DNA from 3 places in the uncultured Pseudosulfitobacter sp. genome. Region 3 is predicted to be linked to each of the others. Evidence: riboswitches for the same ligand, from Rfam matches in the RefSeq annotation. Region 3 holds a riboswitch; each other region holds the start of a gene.
The links. A riboswitch is a leader RNA that binds a small molecule or an ion and turns the genes downstream of it on or off. The one in region 3 is predicted to bind cobalamin.
Positions count from the first base shown of each region.

Region 1: linked by a shared signal. The riboswitch ahead of AAC077_RS15860 (DUF1636 domain-containing protein) and the one ahead of AAC077_RS06400 (hypothetical protein) in region 3 are both predicted to bind cobalamin.
Region 2: linked by a shared signal. The riboswitch ahead of bluB (5,6-dimethylbenzimidazole synthase) and the one ahead of AAC077_RS06400 (hypothetical protein) in region 3 are both predicted to bind cobalamin.

Region 1 covers NZ_CAXBJW010000007.1:127,028-137,603, forward strand. The annotation lists gene AAC077_RS15840 (precorrin-8X methylmutase) at 1-563, opposite strand, end outside; gene cobG (precorrin-3B synthase) at 560-1,693, opposite strand; gene cobN (cobaltochelatase subunit CobN) at 1,690-5,001, opposite strand; gene cobW (cobalamin biosynthesis protein CobW) at 5,009-6,067, opposite strand; gene AAC077_RS15860 (DUF1636 domain-containing protein) at 6,060-6,449, opposite strand; cobalamin riboswitch at 6,544-6,753, opposite strand; gene AAC077_RS15865 (hypothetical protein) at 7,036-7,434, shown strand; gene AAC077_RS15870 (GNAT family N-acetyltransferase) at 7,435-8,019, opposite strand; gene AAC077_RS15875 (ketosteroid isomerase-related protein) at 8,016-8,405, opposite strand; gene AAC077_RS15880 (low molecular weight phosphatase family protein) at 8,417-8,878, opposite strand; gene AAC077_RS15885 (UPF0262 family protein) at 8,880-9,359, opposite strand; gene hisD (histidinol dehydrogenase) at 9,432-10,576, opposite strand, start outside.
Region 2 covers NZ_CAXBJW010000007.1:18,688-29,263, forward strand. The annotation lists gene xdhC (xanthine dehydrogenase accessory protein XdhC) at 1-648, shown strand, start outside; gene AAC077_RS15355 (ABC transporter ATP-binding protein) at 645-2,159, shown strand; gene AAC077_RS15360 (ABC transporter permease) at 2,229-3,311, shown strand; gene AAC077_RS15365 (ABC transporter permease) at 3,311-4,231, shown strand; gene AAC077_RS15370 (BMP family ABC transporter substrate-binding protein) at 4,260-5,333, shown strand; cobalamin riboswitch at 5,421-5,601, shown strand; gene bluB (5,6-dimethylbenzimidazole synthase) at 5,651-6,331, shown strand; gene AAC077_RS15380 (metal-binding protein ZinT) at 6,396-7,073, opposite strand; gene blaOXA (class D beta-lactamase) at 7,181-7,984, opposite strand; gene AAC077_RS15390 (hypothetical protein) at 7,981-8,304, opposite strand; gene AAC077_RS15395 (glutathione S-transferase) at 8,457-9,065, shown strand; gene AAC077_RS15400 (aldo/keto reductase) at 9,118-10,050, shown strand; gene AAC077_RS15405 (FAD-binding oxidoreductase) at 10,047-10,576, shown strand, end outside.
Region 3 covers NZ_CAXBJW010000001.1:1,285,964-1,296,539, reverse strand. The annotation lists gene AAC077_RS06410 (pyruvate carboxylase) at 1-2,568, opposite strand, end outside; gene AAC077_RS06405 (UvrD-helicase domain-containing protein) at 2,886-5,297, shown strand; cobalamin riboswitch at 5,370-5,566, shown strand; gene AAC077_RS06400 (hypothetical protein) at 5,673-5,945, shown strand; gene AAC077_RS06395 (DUF1127 domain-containing protein) at 6,861-7,208, opposite strand; gene AAC077_RS06390 (Mrp/NBP35 family ATP-binding protein) at 7,320-8,396, shown strand; gene AAC077_RS06385 (hypothetical protein) at 8,435-8,569, shown strand; gene AAC077_RS06380 (hypothetical protein) at 8,556-8,936, shown strand; gene mraZ (division/cell wall cluster transcriptional repressor MraZ) at 10,243-10,576, shown strand, end outside.

The DNA of each region.
Region 1 (10,576 bases), on a different contig from region 3:
TCTATGATGCAGCAGGGCACGGGCTGGCTGGCCCAGAGGGCGTCCTTGCTTTCGCGGGCGCCGACAAAGCCGACGGGGCAGCCGATGATCGCAGCGGGGCGCGGGCAAGCGGGATCGGCCAGCATGTTCAGCAGGTGAAACAGCGCGGTCGGCGCATTGCCGATGGCGACAAGCGCGCCGTCCAGATGTGGCCGCCACAGTTCAAGTGCGGCGGCGGATCTGGTGTTGGACATCGCCCTGGCCAGATCGGGCACCGACGGATCACGCAGGGTGCAGATCACCGCGTTATCGGCGGGCAGCCGGGTGCGCGTCACGCCTTCGCTGACCATATGTGCATCGCACAGGATCGGCGCGCCGCCGGCAAGGGCCGACCGGGCGGCGCTGGCAAAGTCCGGTGACATCTTCAGGGAGTGCTCAAGCCCCACCATGCCGGCCGCATGGATCATGCGCACGGCAATCGGTTCCTCGTCCGGGGCAAAGCGTCCGAGATCGGCCTCGGCCCGGATCATGGCGAAGGACTGCGCATAGATCGCGGCCCCGTCGGTTTCATAGGTATGGATCATTGGAAAAAGGGTGCTCCGGTAATGAGGTCATGGGGGTCGAGCCCGCGTTGGTTGGGGTCATCGGCAGCGGTGCCGTCGCGCACGATGTCGAACGCGCCGTCACGGCCCACCAAGGTGACGTTGGCGGGGGTTCGGCGCGCGCAGCCCTTGGCACAGCCAGAGACGTGCAGCGTACCGTCGATATGCGGCGCAAGGCGTCGCGCGATGTCGCGGGTGGAGACGGTCGCCGAGGCACAATAGGGCGCGCCCACGCAGGCGTTGACATGCAGGACCGGATCGGCGGGATCGGTGACAAAATCCGTCCCTTCGGGCATGTCCGCATTTTCCAACAGCACACTGCGCCAAGGGGTCAGCCGCACGGCTGCGATGGCTTTGGCTTCGATCAGTCTGGCCATCGCGTCTGCATCTATCTGCCCAAAGGCGCAGCCGACCAATGCGCCAAGCGGCACCGGCCCGATGCAAGGGGCCGGACCGGGGGACCGGGGTGTGGCGTTGCACCACGCGTGGGGCAGTGCGTTGCCGGTGCGCACGCCGGACATGCGGCGTTGATCCGGGGTGATGCGTTCGGACAGCCAGTGCGCCATCTCGATCAGGGCGGTGATGGCGTTGTCTTGCGTCACGGCGCGCCCTGCCGTCGCGCCATCAGCCAGCAAGATCAAGCCGTTTGCCCCCTGTTCAAGCCGAATATCCGCACTGTCCCCGCGCAGCAGCGGACGCGGGCCGCAATCCACGGCAAAGCCGACCTTTGCAGGCAGTTCCGGAAGGTCGGACAAGCGCGACAGCAAAGCCCCGGTCAAGCTCTGAGTCAGATCGCCCGTCTGCCAGAACGGGCTGACCAGGATGTTGCGGCGGCTTTCCTGCGCGGGATCGGCGTCCAGCAGGCCCAGATCGCCCAGCGCTTGCAATACCGTGTCATGGTCCGTTTCGGCCACACCGCGGATTTGCAGGTTTGCGCGGTTGGTGACCTCGAGCCCCGGCTGACCATAGCGCCGCGCCAGTTCACACAGGCCCAGAACCTCAGCCGCCGTCAGACGCGCAAAGGCCGGGCGCACGCGCATCACCAACCCGTCTGCGGCCATCATCGGCCGGTAGGCACCCGGGCACCACCCCTTGATCTGCGTCGCGGTCATCGCGGCACCGCCATATCCGACAGCACCGAATTGCGGCGCGTTTGCCACAGGCCCGCATCGAGCAAGGCGGCAAACCGGGCCTGCATCGCGCGGTGCGCTTCAGGGTTGGCGTCTTGCAGGAACCCGTCGGTTTCCGGGTCGCCCAAGGTCGCATCGTGGTAAAGATCAAACAGATGCGCGGGCACGACGCCTGCCAGATGGGCAAAGCTTGCCATGTGGTCCAAGGTCGCCGCAATCTCGGCTGCGCCGCGAAATCCGTGGTGTTTCATGCCTGCGATCCAACCCGGATGGCTGGCGCGGGAATGGACCACGCGCGCGATCTCTTCGGTCAGTCCCATTGCACGCGGGTGCGCGGGGTCCGTGTTGTTCAGGTGATAAAGCGCCGCAGCCCCGCCCGTCACAGCCTGGGCTGCGGCAAAGCCTGCCTCGTGGCCGGCATAGTCTGCGGCCAGCAGCAGATCGGTTTCGGGCAGGTCCTGCGGATGCACGAAGCTGTCCGCGGATGCCACGCGCGCACGGATGCCGCCCATGTCCAGCCGCGCGTCCGTGCCGTCCAGGGCCCACGAACTTGCCTTGAGCCACGCCAGACCCGCCTGCGCGCGCCCTGCTTCGGTATAGTCGTCCAGCGCGGCCCCCATGCCCAGACCGAACTGCCCCGGCTGCGGGCCGTAGACCCGCGCCAGATTGTCCACCGCCACATAGGGGTTCCAGTCGGGTGCCTCGTCGCGGGCGGCCAGCGCACGCACCGCTTGGGAAAACAGCGCCGAGAGGGTCGGGAACACGTCACGAAACAGGCCCGAGACCCGCAAGGTGACATCGACGCGCGGGCGGTCCAGTTCGGTGATCGGCAGGACTTCGATGCCCGAGACCCGTTCCGACCCTGCATCCCACAGCGGGCGCACGCCCAGCAGGTGCAGTGCCATGGCAAATTCCTCGCCTGCGGTGCGCATCGTTGCCGACCCCCACAGGTCGACGATCAGGGTGCGCGGCCAGTTGCCCTGATCCTGCAAATGGCGGCGCACCAGTTCATCGGCAAGCCGCACCCCCTGCGCATGGGCCGCCCGTGTCGGCACCGCACGCGGGTCGGTTGTGAACAGGTTGCGACCTGTCGGCAGAACGTCGCGCCGTCCGCGATAGGGCGAGCCTGACGGACCCGCCGCGATACGCCGCCCCGCCAAAGCGTCCAGCAAGGACTGTCGTTCGCGCGCCACCGATTGCGCGGTGGCAAAAGGCGCATCGCCGCGCGGCGACCGGCCCCAGATATGCAGGCCCTCGCCGAACTGGCTTTCCTTGATGTCGCAGACAAACCGGTCGATCCGCGTGATCGCCTCGGCACTGCACCCGGCGCTGTCCAGCCCCAGATCCTGCTCGACCCCCTGCACCTGTGCCTCGGCGCGGATATCGCCCTGAAGCCGGTCGCGGCGGCGCGGGTCCAGACCGTCGGCATTGGAAAATTCGTCAAGCAAGGCTTCGAGCCGGGCCAGACGTTCGGGTGTGCCGCTTTCGCGCAGGGGCGGCGGGATGTGGCCCAGCGTCACGGCCCCGATCCGTCGCTTGGCCTGCGCCGCCTCGCCGGGATCGTTGACGATAAAGGGATAGATCACCGGCAAGGCCCCCGTCAGCACCTCGGGCCAGCAGGTGTCGGACAGTGCGACGGATTTGCCGGGAAGCCATTCCAGCGTGCCATGCGCGCCGATATGCACCAGCGCGTCGGTTTGCGACTGAAGCCACAGGTAGAAGGCCACGTAGGCGTGGCGCGGCGTGCGCGACAGATCGTGATAGCTGTCGTCCCGCCCTTGGGCGGCAGCACGTTCGGGTTGCAGCGCCACCACCACTTTGCCGCAAGCGATGGCCGCGAAGTGAAACGCGTCGTCCTGCACATCGGGATCGTCCTGGGGGTCGCCCCAGGCTTCGGACAGGTGTGCGCGCAGCGTGTCGGGAAGACGTGCGAGGGCGGCTTTGTATTCGGACAAGGGCCAGCGGGTGCTGCGCGCCGCCAGAGCCTGATGCAAGGGCACGCCGTCGGTGCAGACGTCATAGCCCGCGGTTTTCAGATCCTCCAGGATGGCGTGCGCCGACTGCGGCGCGTCCAGGCCAACGGCGTGGCCCATGTTCCAGTCCTTGCCCGGATAGGTCGACAGCACCAGTGCAACCCGAAGCGCCGCCGGTGGTGTCTGCGCCAGCCGTGTCCAGCCCTGCACACGGTCTGCGATTGCCGCGATGCGACCTGCATCGGCCCGGTGTGCAAAGCGGGCATATTGCAAATCCGGGTCCCGCTTTTGCGGGTCCTTGAAGCTGGCGACACCGGCGGTGATGCGACCGTCCACTTCGGGCAGAACCACATGCATGGCCAGATCGGCGGGCGACAGGCCGCGTTCCGCGTCGGCCCAGGCCTTGCGGGTCGAGGTTGCCAATGCCACCTGAAACACCGGCACCTGTGCGGCATCCAATGGCGATGTGCCGTCCGCGCCTTTGCCGGAAAAGGCCGTGGCGTTGACCACGGCCACAGGTGCGTATTGTCTGACCTGTCGACGCAGCCACCCCGCCGCTTCGGGTGATTTGAGCGATGGCGCGAAAAGCCCGCATACGTTGAACCCACGCGCGCGGAACGCCGCGAACAGCGCGGTGATCGTGGCCAGATCAGCGGCCGCCAGATAGGATCTGTAGAATACGATCAGAACGCGCGGCTGGGTCTGTGATGGACCTGCATCGTCGGGCAACACAGCGACCAGCGGGCAGCATGCGCCAGTCTCGGGGGTCCATGCGCCGACCACGGGCAGCGCCTTGGAGCCGATAACCGGCCCTGCATACAGCCCCGCAGCCAGGGCCAGTTGTGCCAACGCAGCCTGTGCCGCGACCACTCCCCCGGTGTCGCACAGTTTCGCAAGCCGCCGCAGGGTGGATATTGGAACTGTCGACACAGCATCCAGCCGGTCATCCACACGCCCGTCCGCAGGCAGCACGGCAAGGGCGATGTTCTTTTCCTCGGCCAGGGCGCGGATCTGCTGCAAGCCGTAGGGCCAATAGGGAACGCTGCCGATCAGCCGGATCAGGATGCCCTTCGCCCCCGAAAGGGTCTGGGCAACATAGGTGTCCACCGACAGCGGATGTTTCAGCGCGACGATATTGGCCAGACGCAAGGACGGCAGACGCCCCTGCGCGCCACCACCGCGCCGCCAGCCTTCGGCGAAGGCGCCAAGGTCGGAATCAGACAAGGACAACACCACCAGATCTGCGGCACTCTGGCCCAGATCCATTGGCGTCTCGGCCTCGTCCAGCCCGTGGCTTTCCCGAAAAACGACATGCACGGCGCGGCTATCCTGTGACCAGCGGCTGTGCCGCGCCAAGTGCGTTGCGGATCACCTGTGCGTCGATGTCGTCATGTTCGGCGATCACCACGAGGCGCCCCTGGCGCGGCTCGTCCGGTTTCCACGGGCGATCATATTGGTGGCGCACACGCATGCCGACGGCCTGCACCAACAGCCGCATCGCCTTGTCCTGAACCGCTGCATACCCTTTGACGCGCAGGATGTTGTGATCCTGCGCCAGCTTCCCGATCACGCGCACAAGATCGTTGGGGTCGGTCAATTCGGGAATATCCACGACAATGCTGTCAAAATCGTCGTGTTCGTGGTCGTCCGCACCGTCGTGATGCGAGGGGCGCGCGTCCATGTCGTCCTCGGCTGCGGCTTCCAGTCCCAGAAGGATGCGCGGATCAATCGCGCCCTCGGCCACCTCGACCATGGGGATCGGGCGCGCGGCCTTGGCGGCGATGACGGCGCGGGCGCGTGCAACCCCTTCGGGGCCTGCAAGGTCGGGCTTGGTCAACAGAACGATGTCGGCGCAAGAAATCTGATCTTCGAACACTTCGGACAGCGGTGTTTCATGGTCAAGGCTGTCGTCCGCCAGACGCTGCGCGTCGACCGCGGCGATATTGGGCGCGAAACGCCCGGCTGCCACCGCTTCGGCGTCGGCCAGCGCGATCACCCCGTCCACCGTGATCCGCGAGCGGATGTCAGGCCAGTCGAACGCCTTGAGCAGCGGCTTGGGCAGTGCCAGACCAGAGGTTTCAATCAGGATGTGATCAGGACGCGGGTCCAGCGCCATCAACGTTTCGATGGTCGGAATAAAGTCATCCGCCACGGTGCAGCAGATGCAGCCGTTTGCCAGTTCGAGAATATTCTCGGCCGGGCATTCGGGAATTGCACATTGCTTCAGAATTTCGCCGTCGACACCGACATCGCCAAATTCGTTCACGATGACGGCCAACCGCCGCCCGCCCGGATTCAGCATAAGCTGGCGCACCAGCGTGGTTTTGCCAGATCCCAGAAAACCGGTGATGACAGTGACGGGGAGTTTTGCGAGATCAGACATGGGGCACCTCCGGGGGCGGAATTCGGGCAACACAATTGCGTTTGAAATGTTCGGGACGCTCGCGCCACGGAATCAGTCCGTCAGCGGTGGCATGATAGCGAAGGGCCCCATCGAGGATCATCGCCGGGTCGTTGTTTTCATCTACGTTTGCAAAGACATAGGTCCAGCGTTCCCCGCCGCGCAAAGCGACGGTGCAGCCGTGATCGCAGTTTTGCAAACAGTCTACCGCAGTCACCCGAAGCCCATCGGGGCGGTCCAGCTGTGCTATTGCGTCAAAAAGCGCCTGACCCGGGCGACGGCCCTCTTCGGCCATCTCTTGCCCGCGTCGGCATTTGACACAGACAAGCAATTCGGTCTGATCGTTCATCGCTTCTGCCTCCATAAAATATGGAACGCGGCAAAGGTGGCGAGGTGTACCTGCAAGGCAGAGTGTCTCTGCGAGGCAGAATTGCCCCGACACCGGAACACCCCGTCCGGTTACGTCGTTCTATGATGGCAGGTCTCCCGGCTTACGGATTTAGGCCTTGAAGGCCTGTGACCATGATACCTTCCCAGCGCAATGCCAGTGGTGTCACACAGTCTTTCCGTTCACGGTCGCGGGGGCGGCTGTGCTTCACCGTGAAAGATCACGGCTGCACATTCCCTTTTCACCTGCATGAGCAGGCACCAATCACACCCGCATGTGCGCTGAACCAAAAAGGCTTGTCAAGACAATGCAGGCGACAGGGCAATTGCCATTGGTGCGACGGGCGGTCGGGCGCTGCTGCGCAGGGTGTTTGCGGGTTTTGGTGCGTTTGGGCGGGGGCTATGCGCCCTGACTTTAGCCTTCGGGGCCAGCCCCGCCGCGCCAGCACCCGCGACCGTTTGACCCGCACACTCGTGAATTGCCCCCTGCTGCGAATTCAGGCATAATCCGCATCAGCAGTAAGCTGCGGCCAAAGAATGCCGCGATGGTGTGAGGCGAAACCATGATCCGATTGACGGCCCTAATCTCGTGTCTGGCCCTTGTCGCCGCCTGTGGTGGCGGTGGGACCAGATATTCCAGTTACAATGCAACGACCTATCAGTCGCCCGGCGCGCGCGCGTCGACGCCCCTGGGGCAGCCTGCGCCGGTGCTGTTTGCGTCGGGACCGATTGCGAACGCCTGTCAGGCCTCGGGGCGCAAACAGGCGAACCGGGCGCGGTGCGGCTGTGTGCAGGCGGTGGCGGATATGTCGCTGAGCGCTTCGGACCAGCGGCGCGGGGTCGGGTTCTTTAACGATCCGCACAGCGCGCAAGAGATGCGCACGTCGGATTCGTCCAGCAACGAGGCGTTCTGGAAGCGTTGGAAGGCGTTTGGCGATCAGGCCGGACAGCTTTGCGGCTGATTACAGGTCTTTGATCCACACTTGCAGCGGTTTGGCCGTGGGCGCGTCTGCGTCCACGTCTTTCCACGTGAACTGCGCGGTGGCCCCGTCCAGCGGGGCATAGCCGCGTTTGCGCCAGAAGGTATCAAGCGGGCGGTAGTCGGCGGGCCGCAAGGGGTGGTCGGCAGGGCGTTGCACGGCGCAAAAGGCGGATTTGCTGTAGCCAAAGGCGCGGGCGGCGTCCTCGCGGGCGTCAAAGAACCGGTGCCCGATCCCCTGCCCGCGATGGTCGTCCAGCAGCACGCTTTCGGCGCAATAGAACACATCGTCGATGTTTACGCCGGTGCCGTCGAAGGCCTGTGCGAAATCGTCGGCGTGATCGCTGAGGGGTGCAGCGGTGGCGGCCCCCACCAGCCTGTTGCCGTCATAGGCCCCGACCACGACCGCCTGTGGCGAGGCGCGGAAGGCGGCAAGGTAACGGCGTTCATAGTCCAGATCGCCGTCGTAGAGGTAGGGCCAGTCGCGGAACACCGTGATGCGCAGGCGGGCCACATCGCCAAGGGCCGCATCCAGCGCGGCGCCGGTCAGCACGTGGCACTGGGTCACGCGACCTGTGCCGTCCAGTCGGCCAGATTGTAATAGGTGGTAACGCGGGCGATCTTGCCGTCCTTCAGGTCGAAAAACGAGCCTGCGGGCAGCTTGTAGGTTTGATTGCGCGCCGCTGGCAGGCGTGCGTCGGTTTGCAGATAGGTGCCGTTGACCACATATTCGGCCGCAGCACGGGTTTCATCCGCGTTCACGAACACCTGCATATCGGTCAGGTTTTCGGCATAGCAGCGGGTCATATGGGCGCAAAAGTCGGCAAAGAGCGCCTTGCCGGTGCGGACCTGCCCTTCGTTCACGTGGTGGGCCACGTCGTCGGTCAGGCAATCCAGCATGGCGTCGGTGTCGCCTGCGTTGAAGGCGTCGAAATAGCGGTTCACCACGGACATGGGCGGTTCCTTCAGGTCAGCACGGTGGGCGGGCCCCAGCGGTCGTGCAGGTGGGCGATGATCTGGTCGCGGGCGCTGCGGTAGTTGACCAGCTTGGCCTCGCGGGTTTCGCCCAGGCCGGTGGGGTCCATGATCGGCCAATAGGCGATTTCCAGATGGTAAAAGCGGGTCAGATCCAGCGCGCGGCGTTGCGAGGCCGGCGACAGCGCCACGATCAGGTCGAAGCTGCCCAGATCGTCGCCCCAGTCTTCCATCTGGTCAAAGCTGCGCGAGCGGTGGCGCGACAGTTCGACGTCGATTTCCTGACAGACGGCGATGGAGAAGCCGTCGATTTCCATGTCGGCCTTGACCCCGGCGGACTGGACATAGGTGCCGGTGCCATAGAACTTTTTCATGATCGCCTCGGCCATCGGAGAGCGCACCGCGTTGTGGTCGCAGCAAAACAGTACCGATTGGGGCAAGGGTGCAACCATTCTAACCGCCGAAATGCAGGACGCAGATCAGGGTGAACAGGCGGCGCGCGGTGCCTTCGTCGATGTCGGCCTTGCCCGCGAGGCGTTCTTGCAGGACGCGGCTGCCTTCGTTGTGGATGCCGCGGCGGGCCATGTCGATGGTTTCGATCTGGCTGGGGGGCAGTTTCTTGACCGCCTCGAAATAGCTTTCGCAGATCTGGAAGTAGTCCTTGACCACCTGACGGAACGGCCCGAGCGACAGGTGGAATTCGGCGGCTTTGGCGGCCTCTTCCGTGGTCACGTCGAAGACCAGCCGGTTTTCGCGGATGGCCAGCCCAAGGTGGTACGGCCCCGGCGGCACCTCGCGGTCGTCGCGGGCGGGCAGCGCAAAGCTGTTTTCTTCCAGCAGGTCGAACAGGGCGACCTTGCGTTCCTGTTCGATCTCGGGCGTGGGGGGCGGCAGGTTGCCGTCGTCTAGGTCGATGTGGGTGATGCGGGACATGTCGCATCCTTTGCGTGTGAGTCTGACCAAGGTTAGACCATGAATGCAGCCGGGTTCAATCGGCCCGCTGCGTCATGTTCTGGCATTCAGGCGGTTCAGGCGGGCGGTGACCGACAGGCCGTGGGCTTGCAGGCTTTCCGATGTGGCCAGCGTTTCGGCGGCGGGGCCGATGGCGCGCAGGGCATCCGGCGTCATTTGCGCCAGCGTGGTGCGTTTGACAAAATCCATCACCGACAGCCCCGAGGAGAACCGCGCCGAGCGGGCGGTGGGCAGCACGTGGTTGGGGCCGCCGACATAGTCCCCGATGGCCTCGGGCGTCCAAGCACCAAGGAAGATGGCGCCGGCGTGGGTGATCTGTTCGCTGAGTTTTGTCGGGTCTGCGACCATCAGCTCCAGATGCTCGGGGGCGATGCGGTTGCTGAGGGTGGCGGCGGTGGCCAGATCCGGCACGGTGATGACCGCGCCGAAATCGCGCCAGCTTGCGCCCGCGATGGCGCGGCGTTCCAGCGTTTGCAGGTGGTTTTCCACCGCCTCGGCCACCTTGCGGCCAAGGGTGGCGTTGGTGGTGATCAGCAGGCTTTGCGCGCTTTCGTCGTGTTCGGCCTGGCTGAGCAGGTCCAGCGCGATCCAGTCGGGATCGTTGTCGGCGTCGGCGATCACGAGGATTTCCGAGGGGCCAGCGATCATATCGATGCCGACCTTGCCGAACACACGGCGTTTGGCGGCGGCGACGAAGGCGTTGCCGGGGCCGGTGATCTTGTCCACCGGCGGGATGGTTTCGGTGCCGTAGGCCAGTGCGGCAATCGCCTGCGCGCCGCCGATGCGGTAAATCTCGTCGACGCCGGCCAGCCGTGCGGCCAGCAGCACCAGCGGGTTCAGGATGCCGTCGGGCGTGGGCACGGTGATGGCCAGCCGCTGCACGCCCGCGACCTTGGCGGGGATGGCGTTCATCAGCACGGATGAGGGATAGGAGGCCAGCCCGCCGGGGACGTAAAGGCCTGCGGCGCTGACGGGTGTCCAGCGCCAGCCCAGTGTGGCGCCGGTGTCGTCGGTCCAGCTTGCATCCTCGGGCAATTGCCGCGCGTGGTAGGCGCGGATGCGCTCGGCGGCCAGTTCGAGGGCCGCAAGGTCGGCGGCGTTGACGGTGGCGACGGCCGCGTCGACCTCGGCGTCGGTGATGCGGAGGGTGGCGGGGGTAAGCGTCAGCCGGTCGAATT
Region 2 (10,576 bases), on a different contig from region 3:
CGGTTTCGGGCCATCGAGACGGAGTGCGCCGGCGTCTGGGCGCGGCGGGTCAGCGGGGCGGCCCCTATGCCGACGCAGATGCAGCGCGCCTGTGCGCGGGCCGCTGATGGCGCGGTGCCGTTGCGCGCGATGCTGCAAGGCGGCTGGATGGCGGAATCGCTGTGGCAAGAGCGGCAGCAGGTGGTGATTTACGGCGCGGGCCATGTCGGCCGCGCGCTGGCCGGCGTGCTGAGTGACCTGCCGCAGTATGACGTGCTGGTCAGCGATGTGCGCGCGGGCGAGCTGGTGCAATTGCCGGGTGCGATTGCCCGCACTGATGCGGTGCCCACCGACGTACTGGCGCGTGCCGATGACCGCGCGGCGCATTACATCATGACGCCCGAACATGATTATGATCTGGAGCTATGCCACCATCTGCTGAACCGCGAGTTTGCCTTTGCGGGGCTGATCGGATCGGCCACCAAATGGGCGCGGTTTCGCAGCCGTCTGACGGCGCTGGGTCACGCCCCTGCCCGAATTGACCGCATCACCTGCCCCATCGGCGATCCGGCCCTTGGAAAACATCCCAAAGCCATTGCCGTGGGTGTGGCCGCACAGCTACTAATGGCGCGCAAGCCTTTGCCCGCCCTGACGAAAGAGACCGCATGACAGCCCTTCTGGACCTTTCCGGCGTGACCAAAGCCTATCCGGGCGTGGTGGCCAATGACAGCGTGAGCCTGACCATCCAGCCGGGCGAAGTGCACGCGCTGTTGGGCGAGAACGGCGCAGGCAAATCGACGCTGGTCAAGATGATCTACGGGTTGGTCAAACCCGACGCAGGGCAGATGGCGCTGAACGGGACGGGCTTTGCCCCTGCTGATCCGCGCGCGGCGCGGGCGGCGGGCATCGGCATGGTGTTTCAGCATTTTTCGCTGTTCGACGCGCTGACCGTGGCCGAGAACATCGCGCTGGGAATGGAAAACGCGCCGCCGATGCGCCAGCTTGCGGCACAGATCAAGGCGGTGTCGGAAACCTATGGCCTGCCGCTGGCGCCGCACCGGCTGGTGGGGGATCTGTCGGCGGGCGAACGGCAGCGGGTCGAGATCATCCGCTGCCTGCTGCAAGACCCCAAGTTGCTGATCATGGACGAACCCACCAGCGTGCTGACCCCGCAAGAGGTCGACATCCTGTTCACCACCCTGCGCAAGCTGTCGGCCGAGGGCACGGCGATCCTGTATATCTCGCACAAGCTGGAGGAAATCCGCAGCCTGTGCGATGCGGCGACGATCCTGCGATTGGGTAAGGTCGTGGGGCATTGCATTCCGCGTGACACGTCGGCCGCGGACATGGCGGAAATGATGGTGGGCAGCGCGCTGAAGCCGCCGCAAAAGGCCGCCGGACCCGTGGGCGATGTGCTGCTGGAGCTGCGCGGGCTGTCGTTGCCGCCGGCCTCGGACTTTGGGATGCCGCTGCGCGAGATTTCGGTTTCGGTGCGCGCGGGCGAGGTGCTGGGCATTGGCGGTGTCGCGGGCAACGGGCAGGACGAATTGCTGTCGGCCCTGTCGGGCGAGGTGCAAGTGCCTGGCGGAACTGTGTTTTTCAAGGGGGGCGACATGGGCCGGTTGGGGCCGAACGCGCGACGCGCGGCGGGCTTGCTGACCGCGCCCGAGGAACGGTTGGGCCATGCCGCCGCCCCCGATATGTCGCTGACCGAAAACGCCATGCTGACCGGTGCCGCGCGCCAGGGGCTGGAGCGCAACGGGCTGCTGAACTGGGGCGCGGCGCGCAGCTTTGCCAACCAGATCATCGCCGATTTCGACGTGCGCACGCCGGGACCGGGCAACGCGGCGCGGTCCCTGTCGGGGGGCAACTTGCAGAAGTTCGTGATCGGGCGCGAGATATTGCAACGGCCCGAAGTTCTGGTGGTGAACCAGCCCACCTGGGGTGTCGATGCCTCTGCCGCCGCCGCGATCCGGCAGGCGCTGCTGGATCTGGCCGAAGGCGGTGCTGCGGTGATCGTGATTTCGCAGGATCTGGACGAGCTGATGGAGATTTCAGACAATTTTGCCGCCCTGAACGAAGGACGGCTGAGTGCGGTGCGCCCCGCAGCAGGGCTGACGGTGGCCGAGATCGGTCAGATGATGGGCGGCGCACACGGGATGGAGGTGGCCCATGTGTGACCTTTGGATATTTGGCCGACCGGCCCTTCGGGGCGCGGTTATTTTGCAAGATGAAGATGGGGGCCGCGCATGATCAGGCTTGAGAAGCGGCCACAGCCAAGCCGGGCGATGGCGCTGGCCACGCCGCTGTTGGCGGTGCTGGCGACGATGGTCTTTGGCGGGCTGCTGTTTGCGGTGCTGGGCAAGGACCCGCTGCAATCCATCCTGACGATTTTCTGGCAGCCGCTGTTTGGAGAGTTTGCGTTTTATTACCGCCCGCAACTGCTGGTCAAAGGCGCGCCCTTGGTGTTGATCGCCATGGGGCTGGCGCTGGGGTTTCGCGCGGGCATCTGGAACATCGGAGCCGAGGGGCAGTACATCATCGGTGCGATCTGCGGAGCGGCGGCGGCACTGGCGTTCTATCCGCTGGACGCATGGTGGATTTTCCCGCTGATGGTCCTGTGTGGCGGCCTGGGCGGGTTCCTGTGGGCGATGATCCCGGGGCTGTTGAAGGTCAAGTTCGGGACCAATGAAATTCTGGTCAGCCTGATGCTGGTCTACGTGGCCGAGCAGCTTTTGTCGTCGATGTCCCTGGGGTTGCTGAAAAACCCCGAAGGCTATGGCTTTCCGGGTTCGCGGAACCTGCAACAATATGCATCCGCTCATAACGCAGAGATCATCGCCGGATCGGGGATGCATTGGGGCGTTGTGGCCGCGCTGATTGCGGTGATATTCGCCTATGTTCTGCTGACGCGGCACCGGCTGGGTTTTGCCATTCGGGTCACGGGTGAAGCGCCGCGGGCGGCCAAGTTCGGCGGTGTGAACCCCGCGCGGCTGGTGCTGTTCTGTCTGGGCGCGTCGGGGATGCTGGCGGGGCTGGCCGGCATGTTCGAGGTCGCGGGACCAGCGGGCCAGATCACCATCGACTTTAACGTGGGCTATGGATTTACCGCGATCATCGTGGCCTTTCTGGGCCGGTTGCATCCCATTGGCATTCTGCTGGCCGGTGCGTTGATGGCGCTGACCTATATCGGCGGTGACATTGCACAATCGCAGCTTGGCCTGCCCGCTGCCGCCATTCAGGTGTTTCAGGGCATGTTGTTGTTTTTCCTGTTGGCGCTGGATGTGCTGACCAACTACAGGCTGCGTTTCGGCGCGGCAGAGGTGGCGTGATGGACCTGTCAGTAATCAATCCGATCCTTTTGCTGGCCGCCCTGATGAGTGCGGCCACCCCGATCCTTCTGGCCGCCACGGGCGAGCTGGTGGTGGAACGTGCGGGCGTTCTGAACCTGGGCGTCGAGGGGATGATGATCGTCGGCGCCATCGCGGGCTTTATCGTGGCGGTGAACACCGGATCGCCCGCGCTGGGGTTCATCGGGGCGGCGGCGGGCGGTGCGGTGCTGTCGCTGTTGTTCGTGTTCCTGACACAGGTGGCGCTGGCCAATCAGGTGGCGTCCGGCCTTGGGCTGACCCTGTTCGGGCTGGGGCTGTCGGCGCTGATGGGGCAAAGCTATGTGGGGGTGAAACCGCCGCGCATGGCCGATCTGGACCTTGGCCCGCTGAGCGATATTCCGGTGCTGGGCCGCATTCTGTTCAGCCATGATGCGATGGTCTATATCGGGCTGCTGATCGTGCTGGGCGTCTGGGCGGGCCTGAAATACACCCGCGCCGGTCTGGTGTTGCGCGCCGTTGGGGAAAACCACGATGCGGCGCATGCACTGGGCTACAAGGTCAAACGCATCCGCATGGCCGCCATCCTGTTCGGCGGGGCCTGTGCGGGGTTGGGCGGGGCCTATATTTCGCTGATCCGCGTGCCGCAATGGACCGAAGGCATGACCGCCGGCGTCGGCTGGATCGCATTGGCGCTGGTCGTCTTCGCCTCGTGGAAGCCGTGGCGCGTTTTGCTGGGCGCCTATCTTTTCGGCGGCATCACCCAGTTGCAGTTGAATCTGCAAGGCGCGGGCGTTGCCATTCCTGTCGAGTATCTGGCAATGTCACCCTACATCGTAACGATCATCGTTCTGGTGATCCTGTCTGCTGACAAATCCCGCGCACCGGGTTCTCTGGGGCGCATTTTCCATGCCTCGCACTGAGGCCAATAAACCGGGGAGTATAACACTCATGACCTTCACCAAACTGATGGCCACGGCGGCCTTGACGCTGGGCCTTGCCACGGGCGCTTTTGCCCAGGACAAGACCAAGGTCGGCTTTGTCTTTGTCGGCCCCGTCGGCGACGGCGGCTGGACCTACGAGCACAACCAAGGGCGTCTGGCCCTGGAAGAAGAGTTCGGCGACAAGGTCGAAACCGTCTACGTGGAAAGCGTGGCCGAAGGCCCCGACAGCGAACGCGTTATGACGCAGATGGCGCTGGACGGTGCCGATCTGATCTTTACCACGTCGTTCGGCTACATGGACCCGACCATCAACGTTGCGGCCAAATTCCCGAACGTGAAGTTCGAGCACGCCACCGGCTACAAGCGCGCTGACAACGTTTCGACCTATTCGGCCCGCTTCTATGAAGGCCGCGCCATTCAGGGGCATATCGCCGGTGCGATGACCAAATCGAACATCGTCGGTTATATCGGGTCGTTCCCGATCCCCGAAGTGATCCGTGGCATCAACTCGGCCTATATCCATGCCAAGAAGGTTAACCCTGACGTCCAGTTCAAGATCATCTGGGCTTACACATGGTTTGATCCGGCCAAGGAAGCCGACGCCGCCAAGGTTCTGATCGAACAGGGCGCAGACGTGATCCTGCAACACACCGACTCGACCGCTCCGCAGGCTGCGGCGCAAAAAGCGGGCAACGTGATCACCTTTGGTCAGGCATCCGACATGGGGCAATACGCGCCCATGCCGCGCGTGTCCTCGATCATCGACAACTGGGCACCCTATTACATCGCCCGCACCAAGGCCGTGATGGACGGCACTTGGTCCTCGACAGAAACATGGGACGGTATTGGCCCGGGCATGGTTGGCATCGGCGAGATTTCGGACGCGGTTCCCGCCGAGGTCAAAGCCGAGGCGCTGGCGCTGAAAGACCAGATCGCATCGGGTGAATACCACCCCTTCACCGGCCCGCTGAAAAAGCAGGACGGCAGCGATTGGCTGGCCGAGGGTGAAACGGCCGATGACGGCACGCTGGCTGGCATGAACTTTTATGTCGAAGGCATCGAAGGCGACATTCCGCAATAAGCGCGGCTGACATCTGAATTTGAAAGGCTCCGGCAGCGTCCGGGGCCTTTTTTCGTCTGTGGGGCTTTTGTTCGTCGGCAATTTCCGTGCATCCTGCCCCTGTCTGGTGCCCGCCTGTCGGGAGAATCGGGAAGCCGGTGAAATTCCGGCACGTGCCCAACGCTGTAAGGGGGATGGCCTGCTGCACATGCCACTGGATCACTCCGGGAAGGCGCAGGGGGCCAGGCGATCCCAAGTCAGAAGACCGGCCAGACAGCACGGTGTGCCCCGCGTGGACGGCAGGGTGGCCGCATATACGTGTTGTTGGGGACCAAACAATGACGACATCCACCGCGCTGGCGCAGGCCGCGCCCTTTTCCACCGCTGAACGAGACGCCGTTTACAAAGCGATCCACACGCGCCGCGACGTGCGCGACCAGTTTCTGCCCGATCCGGTGGCGGATGACGTGTTGCGCAGGCTGCTGGAGGCGGCGCATCACGCGCCGTCGGTCGGCCTGAGCCAGCCGTGGAATTTCATCGTGATCCGCGCGCAACAAGACCGCGATCGCGTCTGGCGGGCCTTTCAGCAAGCCAATGCCGAGGCCGCCGAGATGTTCGAAGGGACCCGCCGCGAAACTTACACATCGCTGAAGCTGGAGGGCATCCGCAAGGCGCCGGTCAACATCTGCGTCACCTGCGACCGGTCGCGGGGCGGCAAGGTGGTGCTGGGGCGCACGCACAATCCGAACATGGATGTCTACAGCACCGTCTGCGCGATCCAGAACCTGTGGTTGGCCGCGCGAGCCGAGGGGATCGGCATGGGCTGGGTCAGCATCTTTCGGGATGCGGACCTGCGGGCCATTCTGGGCATTCCCGACCGGATCGAAATCGTGGGCTACCTGTGTCTTGGCTATGTCGACGAGCTGTATGACCGCCCCGAGCTGGAGGTCAAAGGCTGGTCGCGCCGTCTGCCGCTGGAAGAAATGATATTTGACGGCAGATGGCAGGGTGAGCCTTGAGCCTGTGTTGGCGACAGTCAGGCCCCGGGTGTGCCGGGGCCTGATGCGGTCAGAGTAAGCGGCTCTAATGTGCCATCATATCCGCCGCAATCTGGTCGCCGGTTTTGTCGGACGGGTAGTAGGTGGGCCAGTTGGTCACCTCGTCCAGCAATGCGGCGCGGTCGTCGCCCCAATACAGGTGATAGTGCCCTGCCGTTTGGGGGGCGATGGCGTGGTCGCTGAACTGGATGAACGCGGGCGCCTGCGCGTCGCCTGCGACCTTTTCAAAGATGTAGCGCACGCCGCGGTTGCCTGCCTTGTAGGTCAGAACCTCGTAGCCATCATCGGCATAGGTGCCGCCAAAGGTCACGTCGTTTTGGGTAAAGGTCACGGTGTCGCCGTCGATCACAATACGGTCCACGTCGGTTTTATAACCCGTCTCGTAGGTGACGCGATGGTCGGCGGCTGATTTGTCGCCGCTTTCGGCCTTGTGCTGCATGACCGGATCCAGCGTGCCGTTTTGCAGCAGCGGGTAGACCGATTGCCAGTCGCCCTGCCAATCCGCGAGCGTGCGCGCGGCAATCTGGCTGTCGTCAAAATGACCGTGATAGATGTCGTCTGCGCTGTGGTCGTGGCTGTGTGCATGATCGTGTGCGGCGTGATCGTGACTGTGTGTCTTTGTTTCTGCCCGCGCCAGCGGGGCGCACAAAACCAAGGCCCCAAGGGCGGTTGCGGCGATGTGCGTTGAGAACGACAGTTGCATCATTTGTACCTCTCTTAAGTGATGAGGCCGCACCTATGTCATGATTCGTAACGTTATAACATATCCCAAATTAGAAGGCGGTGATATTTCGCTTGGCCTCTGCGCGGTCACCCCTTGGGCAGTGTCAGCGCCAATGCGGGCCAGTCGCGCAAGAACCCATCGCGGGTCAGGTTGCCCGGTGATCCGTCCTGCCGCGTGGTGGCCTTGGACAGCGTGGCAAAAACCATTATCCGTTCGCCCTTTTGCGCCCAACCGACGAACCAGCCCCATCCGGCAGCGCGGTCAAACGACCGGTCCGCGCGGCGCGGAAAGGCGGTGCCGGTTTTGCCCTTCACCTGCCAGCCGTCCACCTTTCGTGTTTCGACCGTCGCGCGGGTCAGCGCCATCGCACGCGGGGTGGCAGGCAGCGTATCGGCCACCAGCCCGCGCAGGAATGCCACCTGCTCGCGCGGGGATACTTTCAACGAAGACGCGATCCATGCGCGTTCCAGCCCGTTGTCAAACCCGGCATCGCCCGAGAAATCGCCATTGCCGTACCCGTAGGCCAGCGCATGATTGCGCAGCACATCCGCGCCCAGTGTCCGCGTGATCCGCTGCGAATACCAGACCACCGAATATTTCAGCCACCGTTCGGGCGTGGTGGGCTGTTGCCATGCTGCGCCGCCCCAATCCGGGTCGCCGTCGTGCGGCGTGAACACCGGTGTCTGCGTATCGGTCAGAAACCCCGTCTCAAACCCGATCAGCGCCAACGGCACCTTGAACGTTGATGCGGGCGTCACGCGGGTGTCGCAGTCGCCCCGCTCCATCAAAACCGCGCCGCTGCGCGCATCAATAACCAGGGTACAAACCTCGGCGGCCTGAGCCCCTGCGGCGCCCAGACACAGCGCCGTGACCATCAGCAACCGCTTCATTCCGGCACCGCGCAGGAAAACGGCAGGAACGATCCGGCCATGCCCTCGGCCACCGCCATCAGCGCCAAAGTATCGGCCAGTTCGTATTCTGCATCGCTCACCGGACACACCCGACCCTGCAAACACCCCGACGCCAGAAAGGCGGCATGATCGTCCAGGAACCGCGCGCTGATACCGGCCATGTCGCCGGCGGTCATCTGCGTCCATGCAACCGAATAGCGGCTGCATTTCTCGGCGTTCCAGCCGTCGGGCTGCACTTGTGTGGCCGCAGGACCGGCCAGCAGCAGCACAAAAAGTGTCAGAAAGGATATGCGAGTCACAGACGCCCCCGAACCAGTGTCAGCCACTTTGATAAACCGCGCCCGACGAAACGACAAACCCGCGCAGTCAGGTTCTTGGCTGAAACCTCTCCTTGCGTCACGACATTGAAAAACCGGTTTCCAACGCCGGATTCCCGTGCCAACCTGAGCGGATGATCACATTGCATCACCTCAACCGGTCCCGCTCTCATCGTATTCTGTGGCTGCTCGAAGAGGCCGGCGCCGAGTACACGGTCAAGCATTACAAACGCGACGAGAAAACCAACCTCGCGCCGCCGGAACTGACCGCGATTCACCCGCTGGGCAAATCCCCGATGATCGAGATGGATGGCCGGCTGATCACCGAAAGCGCTGCCATCGTCGAAGTGATCTGCGCCAAACACGCGCCCCAGATGGTGCCTGCGAAAGACGACCCCGCCTATGTGCAACACCTTGAGCTGATGCACTTTGCCGAAGGGTCCGCGATGACCCCGATCCTGCTGAACCTGTACGTGGGGCGGTTGGGCGAGGCGGGTGCACCGCTGCATCCGCGCATTCACGAACAACTGAATTCGCACTTTGGCTATATGAACGACGTGCTGCGTCCGTCGGGCCATTTCGTGCTGGACGATCTGTCGGCTGCCGACATCATGCTAAGCTTTCCCGCAGAGATCGCGATGATGCAGGGCCGCGCCAAGGATTTCCCGCGCCTGGCCGATTTTGTCGAACGCATCCACGCCCGCCCGGCCTATCAGCGGGCGACCGCGCAAGGGGCCGACTAAAGAGGGCCAGCCCCCCATTGCGCCGCTGTCATGGCCATGTAAATCTTGGCCCATGACACAGCTTACATCCCCCGATGGCACCCCTGCCAGCCGCCTGACCTTTGGTACGATGCAATTCGGCGGCAATGCCGACGCCGCCGCGTCGCGTGCCATGTTTGATGCCTGCCGCGATGCGGGCATCAGCCATTTCGACACGGCATATGTTTACACCGAAGGGCGATCCGAAAGCCTGTTGGCCGACATGGTCAAAGCCGACCGCAACAGCCTGTTGATCGCCACCAAGGTCGCCTACACAGGCGGGGCCAGCCGGATCAACATTCTGGAACAGTTCGACGTGTCGCGCAAACGGCTCCAACTGGACATGGTCGATCTGCTGTACATCCACCGCTTTGACCCCGACACGCCGCTGGAAGAAACCATGGACACGCTGGCCCATCTGCAAGCGCAGGGGGCAATCCGCTATATCGGCGTGTCGAACTTTGCCGCCTGGCAGGTGATGAAAGCCCAAGCCATCGCCGCGCGGTTCGAAACCCGCATTGATGTGATCCAGCCCATGTACAACCTTGTGAAACGTCAGGCCGAGGTCGAGATCATCCCGATGTGCGTCGATCAGAACATCGACGTGGTGCCCTATTCGCCGCTGGGTGGCGGGTTGCTGACCGGAAAATACGCCGCTGGAGGCACGGGCCGGCTGAGCACCGACGACCGCTATGCCACACGCTACGGCTTGCCGTGGATGCACCAGACGGCCGCCGATCTGGCGGCGCTGGCAGAGGAGATGAACGTGTCGCCCGCCACATTGGCCGTGGCCTGGGCTGCCGCCCACCCTGCCCGTCCGCGCCCGATCATTTCGGGACGCAGCGTGGATCAGTTGCAGCCGTCGCTGGCAGCCGAAGGGTTCGACATGGACGCAGCCCTGTACGACCGCATCACCGCCCTGTCGCAAACACCGCCCCCCGCCACCGACCGGCTGGACGACCGATGAGCGATTTTATCGTCATCGGCGGCGGCATCGCGGGCGTTTCTGCCGCCGCGCGTTTGTCGGCGCTTGGCACCGTCACGGTGCTAGAGGCCGAGCAGGCGCTTGGCTATCACGCCTCGGGCCGGTCGGCGGCGCTGTTCGAAAAGAACTACGGGTTGCCGTCGGTCATTGCCCTGAACCACGCCAGCGACGCCTATCATCAGCCCTACCTGAGCCCCCGTGGTTTTATGCTGGTGGGCCGCGCGGGCGAAGACGCAGGGTTTGACGCTGACGCCGCCGCCCTGAAATGCCCCGAGATTTCGGTGGACGAGGCCCGTGCCATCGTGCCGATCCTGAACGACCAGATCACCCGCGCCGCCTATCACGTCGAAGCCTATGACATCGACACCGACCGGATGATCCAGGATTTTGCCAAACAGGTGCGCGGCCATGGCGGGCAAGTGCTGACGAATGCGCCGGTTACCGCCGTAGGCTTTGCAGACGGCATCTGGACCGTCACCGCGGGCGGGCAGGATCACCGCGCCGCAAC
Region 3 (10,576 bases):
CACCTCGTGCCAGCGGTCTTCTAGCCCCAGCGAGCGCGCCTGCGCCTTGAGGTTGGTGAACTGCCCGCCGGGCATTTCGTGCAGGTAAACCTCGGAGGCGGGGGCCATCAGGCCGGACTCAAACGCGGCGTATTGCGCGCGCACGCCTTCCCAATAGTCCGACATTTCGCGCACGGCGGCCATGTCCAGCCCGGTGTCGCGCGGTGTGTTGCGCAGTGCCTCGACGATCGAGCCAAGGCAGGGCTGCGAGGTGCCGCCCGAAAACGCGTCCATCGCCGCGTCGACCGCGTCCACACCCGCATCCGCCGCCGCCATCACCGTGGCTGCCGCCGCACCCGACGTGTCGTGCGTGTGGAAGTGGATCGGCAGGCCGACCTCTTGTTTCAGCGCATGGATCAGCGCCTTGGCCGCGGCGGGTTTCAGCAGGCCCGCCATGTCCTTCAGGCCCAGAATATGCGCGCCTGCATCTTTCAGGTCCTGACCCATCTGCACGTAATACTTCAGGTCGTATTTGGCGCGGTCGGGGTTCAGCATGTCGCCGGTGTAGCAAATGGTGCCTTCGCAGATCTTGCCGCTGTCGACCACTGCGTCCATCGCCACGCGCATGTTTTCCACCCAGTTCAGGCTGTCGAACACGCGGAACACGTCAACACCGCTGTCAGCGGCCTGTTTCACAAAGAACTGCACCACGTTGTCGGGATAGTTGGTGTAGCCCACCCCGTTCGAGCCGCGCAGCAGCATTTGCGTCATCACGTTGGGCATCCGCGCGCGCAGGTCGCGCAGGCGTTGCCACGGGCATTCCTGCAAGAAACGATAGGCCACATCGAAGGTCGCACCGCCCCAGCATTCGACGCTGAACAGTTGCGGCAGGTTTGCCGCATAGGCGGGGGCCGCCTTGATCATGTCGATCGAGCGCATCCGCGTGGCCAGCAAGGACTGGTGCCCGTCGCGCATGGTTGTGTCGGTCAGCAGCAGTTGCTTTTGCGCCTTCATCCAATCGGCGACGGCCTGCGCGCCCTTTTGCTCCAGCATGTTGCGGGTGCCCATGCTGGGTTCCTGCGCGGGCACTGGCGGTTTCGGCGCGCGCACGTTGGCGGGCAGGGGGCGGTCCTTGGTCTCGGGGTGGCCGTTCACGGTGATGTCCGCGATATAGGTCAGCACCTTGGTGCCCCGGTCGCGGCGGCGCGAGAACTGGAACAGCTCGGGCGTCGTGTCGATGAACTTGGTGGTATAGCTGTAATCGAGGAAGGTCGGGTGCTTCAGCAGGTTTTCGACGAAGGCGATGTTGGTGCTGACACCGCGAATACGGAATTCGCGCAGGGCGCGGTCCATGCGGGCGATGGCCATCTCGGGCGTCGGTGCCTTGGCTGTCACCTTGGTCAGCAGGCTGTCGTAATAGCGGGTGATGACGCCGCCCGCGTAAGCCGTGCCGCCGTCCAGACGGATGCCCAGACCCGTGGCCGACCGATAGGCGGTGATGCGGCCATAGTCGGGGATAAAGTTGTTCTGCGGGTCCTCGGTGGTGATCCGGGTTTGCAGGGCGTGGCCGTTCAGGGTCACGTCCGACTGGCTGTCCTTGCCGGTGGCGTCGGCGATGCTCTTGCCCTCGGCGATCAGGATCTGGGCGCGCACGATGTCGATGCCGGTGACTTCTTCGGTGACGGTGTGTTCCACCTGCACGCGCGGGTTCACTTCGATGAAATAGAACTGGCCGTCGTCCATATCCATCAGGAATTCGACGGTGCCGGCGCATTCGTAATTCACGTGTTTGCAGATCTTGTAGCCAAGCGCGCAGATCTCCTCGCGCTGCTCGGGTGTCAGGTAGGGGGCAGGGGCACGCTCCACGACCTTCTGGTTGCGCCGCTGCACGGAACAGTCGCGTTCAAACAGGTGGTACATGCCGCCATGTTTGTCGCCCAGGATCTGCACCTCGACGTGGCGGGCGCGCAGGATCATCTTTTCCAGATAGCCCTCGCCGTTGCCAAAGGCGGCCTCGGCCTCGCGGCGGCCTTCCAGCACCTTTTCTTCCAGCTCGTCGGGGCCGTTGATCGGACGCATGCCCCGACCACCGCCGCCCCAGGACGCTTTCAGCATCAGCGGATAGCCGACCTCGGCAGCCTCGGTGCGGATCGCGTCCATATCGGTGCCCAGCACTTCGGTCGCAGGGATCACCGGCACACCGGCCTCGACCGCCACACGCCGCGCGCTGGCCTTGTCGCCCAGGGCGCGCATGGTTTCGGCCTTGGGACCGATAAAGGTGATGCCCGCCGCGTCGCAGGCATCGACGAAATCGGGGTTTTCCGACAGCAGGCCGTACCCGGGGTGGATCGCGTCGGCACCCGACATGCGGGCCACGCGGATGATTTCCTCGATGCTCAGATAGGCCGCGACCGGCCCCATGCCTTCGCCAATGCGATAAGCTTCGTCCGCCTTGAACCGGTGCAGCCCCAGCTTGTCCTCTTCGGCAAAGACGGCCACCGTCTTTTTGCCCATCTCGTTGGCGGCCCGCATGATGCGGATGGCGATTTCACCACGGTTGGCGATGAGAATTTTGGAGAACTCAGTCAAGGTGGACATCCTTATGTAAGTAACGACCTGATGGTGTTCACGCAGGGTGTAGGTCAAATTATGCGACTGTTACAACCCAATGACACCGCTCAGCGGCGCGTTTGCGGCGCATCCGGTCTGCTCTCTGACATGTTAGCGCACAGACTCAGCAGGGCTGACGCAGATCGGGGCATTTGACAGGCGCGCCCATAGCGGTCGGGACGGAACAAAGCCGGACAGGGCGTCCGTGCAGGCGGGGCGTTCCGTGCGGGGTCTGCAATGAGAACATCCGTGGAACACCCTTTCCCTCGGGACGCGGGACCTGTATATCGGGCCACATGAGCAGTTTCGATGAAATGGACGCCTTTGAAGGCGCTTCGCTGTCCGCCCGCGCCATGGCCGCGCGCCCGCAACCCTATCTGGACGGGTTGAACCCTGCGCAACGGGCCGCTGTCGAACAGATGGACGGCCCAGTGCTGATGCTGGCAGGGGCGGGCACCGGCAAGACCCGCGCGTTGACGGCGCGAATCGTCCATTTGCTGATGACGGGACGCGCACGCCCGAACGAGGTGCTGGCCGTGACCTTTACCAACAAGGCCGCGCGCGAGATGAAGAACCGCGTGGGCCAGATGCTGGGCCAGCAGATCGAAGGCATGCCGTGGCTGGGCACTTTCCACGCCATCTGCGTCAAGCTGCTGCGGCGGCACGCGGAACTGGTGGGGTTGAAGTCGAACTTTACCATTCTGGACACGGACGACCAGTTGCGTCTGTTGAAACAACTGGTCAGTGCGGCGGGCATTGACGACAAACGCTGGCCCGCGCGGCAACTGGCCGGGGTCATTGATGCATGGAAAAACCGCGCGCTGACGCCGGACAAGATCCCGGCGGCGGATGCGGGGGCCTACAATCACAAGGGTGTCGAGCTGTACGCGCAATACCAGCGCCGGCTGATCGACCTGAACGCCACGGATTTCGGTGACCTGCTGTTGCACATGGTCACGATCTTTCAAAAGCACCCCGATGTGCTGGAACAGTATCAACGCTGGTTCAAATACATCCTTGTGGACGAATATCAGGACACCAACGTCGCCCAGTACCTTTGGCTGCGGCTGCTGGCGGGCGGGCACAAGAACATCTGTTGCGTGGGCGACGACGACCAGTCGATCTATGGCTGGCGCGGGGCCGAGGTGGGCAACATCCTGCGGTTTGAAAAGGATTTTCCCGGCGCGCATGTGGTGCGGCTGGAACAGAACTACCGCTCGACCCCGCATATTCTGGCGGCAGCGTCTGGCGTGATTGCGGGCAACTCGGACCGGCTGGGCAAGACGTTGTGGACCGAAGAGACCGAGGGCGAGATGGTGCGCCTGATCGGCCATTGGGACGGCGAGGAAGAGGCCCGCTGGATCGGTGAGGAGATCGAGGCGGCGCAGCGTGGCACCCGTGGCCTGCGGGCGATGAACCTGGACGAGATGGCGATCCTGGTCCGTGCTTCGCACCAGATGCGCGCCTTCGAGGACCGGTTCCTGACCATCGGGCTGCCCTACCGCGTGATCGGTGGCCCGCGCTTTTACGAGCGTTTGGAAATCCGCGATGCGATGGCCTATTTCCGTGTCGTGGTGTCGCCGGACAATGATCTGGCGTTTGAACGTATCGTCAACACGCCCAAGCGCGGCCTTGGCGACAAGGCGCAGCAGACGATCCAGATCACGGCGCGGGCCAATGGTGTGAACCTGGTCGAAGGCGCGCGGATTGCGGTTGAACAAGGGCTGATTAAGGGCAAGGGGGGTGCCGAGCTGCGCAAGCTGGTCGAGGGTATCGACCGTTGGTCCGCGATGCTGCGGTCGAACGGCACCCGCGTTCTGGACGATGACGACAGCGTGGTGGACACCGAAACCGACACCGCGCCGGACTATACCCACATCGAACTGGCCGAGGTGATTCTGGACGACAGCGGCTATACCGCCCACTGGCAGAACGACAAGACACCCGAGGCACCGGGGCGGCTGGAGAACCTCAAGGAGCTGATCAACCAGCTGCACAATTTCGAGAACCTGCAAGGGTTTCTGGAGCACGTTAGCCTGATCATGGACAACGAGCAGGAAGGCGAGGGCGCCAAGGTCAGCATCATGACCCTGCACGCGGCCAAGGGGCTGGAATTTCCCATGGTGTTCCTGCCCGGCTGGGAGGACGGCCTGTTCCCCTCGCAACGGTCAATGGATGAAAGCGGGCTGAAGGGGTTGGAGGAAGAGCGGCGGCTGGCCTATGTCGGCATCACCCGCGCCGAGGAAGTGTGCACGATTTCGTTCGTGTCGAACCGGTTCGTGTTCGGTCAGTGGCAGTCGGCCCTGCCGTCGCGGTTTATCGACGAATTGCCCGCCGACCACGTCGATGTGCTGACCCCGCCGGGGCTGCACGGTGGCAATTACGGTGCGGCCGGCATGGCCGAGGTCAAATCCCGCCTGCACGATGCTGCGGCCGATGCCAATGTCTACAACTCGCCCGGATGGCGGCGGTTGCAGGCGCGCAGTCAGGACCGGTCGGTCAGCCAGCCCCGCGAAAGCCGCAACACCACCATCGACGCCAGCGCCGTCAGCAGCTTTACCGTCGGTGAACGGGTGTTCCACCAGAAGTTCGGCTATGGCGCGGTTGTCGGGATCGAGGGCGACAAGCTGGAGATCGCGTTTGAAAAGGCGGGGCTGAAAAAGGTCGTGTCAAAGTTCATCACCGGCACCGACGATATTCCGTTTTAGGGCATGACCCCAGGGCACGTCGCAAACAGCCGCTTGCTGCCGTCTTTGCACTTGCTGTGAATCGGCTGCACTTCTAATCTGAACGTCCAAGGTGCCGCCCACGGGCGGAGAATTGGGAAGCCGGTGAGATGCCGGCGCTGCCCCCGCAACGGTGAGGGTGGGATGCAACGGGCAAGGCCACTGGGGACAGTCCCCGGGAAGGTGCCCGTCGCAGGCCGCAAGGCCGCCCGCCCCAAGCCCGGAAACCAGCCTTGGTGTTACGTGAATCGCGGGTGGCGATGGAGGCGGCTGTGCACAGGTCTGTTCCCGTGCTGCCCTTCCCGAACCATCCGTCCAATGGAATACGTCACGGGGCGTGACGGGAAAGGACGACAGATGTTTTCAAGGATCGTGGCAGGGCTTGCCGATCTGGACAATGCCGGTGCCGACGGCGATGCGGCGGCGCGGGCGGGGTTTCTGGAATGGGTGTTTACCCTGCCGCAGGACGTGCGGCCCAGACAGGCGGCGCGCGATGTGCTGGCGCATTGGGAGGATGACAACCCCGGCCCTGCGGTCAGCGCTTTTCTGGATCATATCGCAGCGGCGACGCATCACATTCCGACGCCACAGCGCCGGGGTGGGGCTGCGGGGCGTCGGATGGTGCATTAAGCGGTTTGGCACTGCGTAACCCTCACCTGTTGTCAGCGTGAGCCAGCAGTGGTTTTCGACAAGCGATTTGGTTGGGGAAACCGATCGACAGGTCTGCTCTCCTTGGGGCTCAAAGCAGCCCTTAGGGCGATTTGCTCTGAATGTCCGGTTCGAGCCTGTTCCTCTTTCCCCCGCGCGGAATCAAGGCCGAAGGCCGCCGCGCATCGCCGGGCCGCCCCACGGCACGGCGATTTGGTTGCTGTTGCGCGTGACGGACAGGTTGGATGTGCTTGGCTGCCATAAAGTGCCAGTCACAGAAGCAGGATCGCCGCACCACGGCCCGACGATGCGCGGCTTCGCATTCCATTTCTAACGGCAGCTTCGTCCCGCACAGCGACCAATCGCGCCGCGCGCCGACACCACATTCCGAACCCCCTCACAAACATAAAAAAACGGCGGCCCCGGGAGGATGGGACCGCCGCCTTTGCAATTGCCGGGACCAGGGAGGAGGAGAGGCCCGACAATTTTAGGGTGCGACGGGATCTGGGAGGAGAGACCGCCGCGTATTTTCACCACCGGGCCAGGGAGGAGGAGAGGCCAGGTGGCGATCCGTATCCCCGTTTGACCGGGGTAGAAGGTGCGGCGGCACTTGGGAGGAAGGGCCGCCGCCTAGTTCACCACCGGGTCAGGGAGGAGGAGAGACCCAAGTGGCGATCCAAACCCCCGTTTGACCGGGGTATCCTGTGCGGCGACACCTGAGGGAGGAGCGGTGTCGCCGCGTTAGTCACTGCGCAGGTCAGGGAGGAGGAAAGACCGGCAGCGATGTCGTATCCCCGTTTGATCGGGGAAAAGGTGCGGCGGCATCAGGGAGGAGGAGAGATACCGCCGCGTCGTGACGGACATTTCCGGGAGGAGGTGAAAATGCCCGAACTCGTATTACTTGTCGCCGTAGGCTGCCTCGGTGGCAATCCGGCGGATTTGCGAGCGGTGCAGGCCGAGATCAGCGAGATCGCGATCACCCAGGCTTGCCAGCTCGTTGAATGTTGTGCGGTAGACCGCGCGTTTTGCCTGACGTGCCGCAGCGGCGTCCAGCAGGCGTGCTGTGGTTGCCAGCAGACGCTCGGTCAGGCTTGCGTATGTGGTTGTCTGGTTCAGATAGGCCATGTTCGTCGGTGCCTCGGATGTTTGTTTTGCGTTCGTTTGCGTTCGTGTTGACTTCAATTTAGTGAAATGCTGCGCCTGCACAATAGACGTATCAACAATGCTGCCATGCAGCAAATGCATAGGGGGCACTGACCTATTTTTGCAAAGCGCCCAAGCCTTGTGCAAACCGCCGTTAGGGGTTGCACCTGCGGCGGCAACTGCCACAACAATGGCTGTGAAAAGAGGTATGACATGACACTTACAAACGATCTGATCACCGCCGCGCTGAAACGAGTCGCCTTGCCCGATGGCGGCGACCTGATCAGCCGCGATTTGATTCGTGCCATCCAGATCGACGGCAGCGCCGTGCGCTTTGTCATCGAGGCACCGACGCCCGAGGCCGCGCAGGCCATGGGGCCGGTCCGCGAAGCGGCGCAAGCTGCCGTGGCCGCCGTGTCGGGCGTGGACAGCGTGCAGGTGGCCCTGACCGCCCACGGCCCCGCCGCCAAACCCGCGACACCGCCGCCCAGCCTGAAGATCGGCGGCCACCCCAAGCCGCAGGACGGCCCGACCAAGCCGTCGGGGGTTCAGCGCATTCTGGCCATTGGCTCGGGCAAGGGCGGTGTGGGCAAATCCACCGTGTCGTCGAACCTGGCCGTGGCGCTGGCCAAACAGGGCCGCAAGGTGGGGCTGCTGGATGCCGATATTTACGGACCCTCGCAGCCGCGCATGATGGGGGTGAACAAACGCCCCGCATCGCCCGACGGCAAGACGATCATCCCACTGCACGCGCATGGCGTTACGCTGATGTCGATCGGTTTCATGATGGAAGAGGGCAAGGCCGTGGTCTGGCGGGGCCCGATGCTGATGGGCGCGCTGCAACAGATGCTGGGGCAGGTGCAGTGGGGCGAGCTGGACGTGCTGCTGGTCGATCTGCCGCCGGGCACCGGCGATGTTCAACTGACCCTGTGCACCAAATCCGAACTGACCGGGGCCATCGTGGTCAGCACGCCGCAGGACGTGGCGCTGATTGATGCACGCAAGGCGCTGGACATGTTCAAGACGCTGAAAACCCCTGTGCTGGGGCTGATTGAAAACATGTCGATGTTCATCTGCCCCGACTGCGGCGCGCAGCACGAGATTTTCGGCACCGGTGGCGTGGCGACCGAAGCGCAGAAGATGGGTGTGCCGCTGCTGGGGGCCTTGCCGATTGATCTGGAAACGCGGCTGGCCGGTGACAATGGCACACCGGTAGCCGCGGGCGACGGACCGATGGCGCAGGCCTATGCCAAGATCGCCAAGGGGTTGATCGACGGCGGCATGGCCTGAGGCTTGCCTAATCCTGGGCGCGGTTTGCCTCTATATACATGCAAGCCGCGCCCAGCACGCCAAGCGCCAGCATCATGCGCGGGCATCACAACACCAGTTTCAACATCGGTATGGCCCCCAGGCTTTGGCCCGATCAGGGCAAGGATGCCCGCAACGGCCATGTTCAGCCGTGATGATTTCAGGATGGCGGAACAACTTGCCGCGAGTCAGGGAAAGTTCTTGCCGTCACTGAATGATCTGCCCGAGGTCAAGGAGAGCTCCGCGTTCACGATCGAGGCGGTGCAGACGACTTATTGGATCGGCAAGCAGCGGGATGGCAGCGGCGCGCGGGCGCAGGTGCTGATCAGGGATTTTTACGTCAGTGAACTGGCGTTTCCAGGTGAACACCTGGCCCAAATCGTCTTTTTGTTTATAGGCGAAGCTTTAATTACGCTCAGGGAAGCGGCTAAATCTAGCAAACACCGATTATTTAACCGTCATGGCAAAACTAATCGCCAAGAAGGTGATTTTTTGAAGAATTCTCCTTTTCTATACATCTGATATGTGAGACTACCCATAACGTAGCGAGTGTCGTGTTTAACGTCTTGGATTGATTACTATCCTTCATAACGGCTCGTTCGAAACCTTATTTACATTTTCACGAGCAGGCCTCTCTAAGCCATTTGTCTTAGCTTTGATGAGAAGAAGGAAATCCGCCGCGCGTAAATGAAAAAAGGACTATTGGTTCCGATGAAAAGTCTTGCACGTAAGCTAGCACGGGTAACCTGTCTGTTTGGCCTGCACCGTTGGCGGCAGAGCAAAAGCATGCCAGAGCAGGTTTGCCGGACCTGCGGTCAACGACGCGGTGATTACACATAAACCTGATCCCATGGATCAAAGTTAATCTTGTTGCGGCGATCTTGAACCGTTGTGTGAATTTCTGTGTTTGCGGCCTGCATCGCGCAAGCGCATAGCCGCCGTGCAATTGGCATCCGTTATGGGCGCGAGGGTTTTAGCAAGCTGTCATTGCTAAAGTGTCTGGTCTGAACTTGAGCGCCTGGCGCTGCCCCGCCCGCTCCCCACCATCCCTCAAAACACTTTGCTGCAGGTTTCTGTGTAAATCACTGCACTTTCCAATGTCGCGCTACATCTCATGCGCAAGCCGCGGGATTTCATGGGATCGGGGTGGGCTGGCGCGGGTGGTGTGGGAAATCATGGGACGAGATTGGGAAATGACCTCTGACTTCCGAATCACAGGGCCGTGATTTGCAGATTCGGGGGTGATTCAGCGGGCGATGGGCGCTGACCCTTGAGAACGTAAGGGAAACATGGGATATCCGGCGGCGCTGTGGATAAGTTTTTTGGGAAACTATGGGCGACCATTCCTAGTGTGGTAGCCGCACAAGATGTTGTGTTATTTTCTCATATTCAAACCAATTGAGCTAAATTCCGCCGATTTTTATCCACAATATGTTGTGTATAACCTTGCTCGCGGGGCACAGTTTGTGGCTTGGTCCCATAAAAAACTATTGCCGCCCATGAATTCCCATGCGATCAATTGTTCATCGGATGAGAACGAGACACGGGGCACCAAACGACCCCACGCAGACAAACAAGACTCTAGCAGGTTTCATACAGGCACCTCGCTTTCATCAGACCAAAGATCCGGCGCGCGAGCGAGCAGACATCCCCCCAGGTGGCGCGCGCAGCTGGACATCCCGCCAAGCGGGACAAGGCGGCGGGTTGATCAGTGGCAGCAGATCAACCCGCCGTTTTTATTTCAAGCTCTGGGGACGACATTCGCGGGGGCGCGAGACACACAAAGCCCGAACCATAACGGGCGCAACATTGGGACGGACCAGGCCAGATGGCACGCAGGTTCAGAGGCGAAAGCGACCACAAGGTGGACGCAAAGGGCAGGGTGTCAATCCCGGCCTCGTTTCGTCGTGTGATCGAAGGGTCCGATCCCGAATGGAAAGACGGCCTGCCGCCCCGCATCATCATCGTCTATGGCGGCAAGACCCGCGACTACCTTGAAGGTTTCACCATCGAGGCCATGGACGAGGTTGACGAGAAAATCTCGAAACACCCGCGCGGCTCTGCCAAGCGCAAGGCGATGGAGCGTCTGTATTCGACGCAAGCCATTGAAACCGTGGTCGATGACACGGGCCGCATCGTCCTGTCGGCAAAGCTGCGCGAAA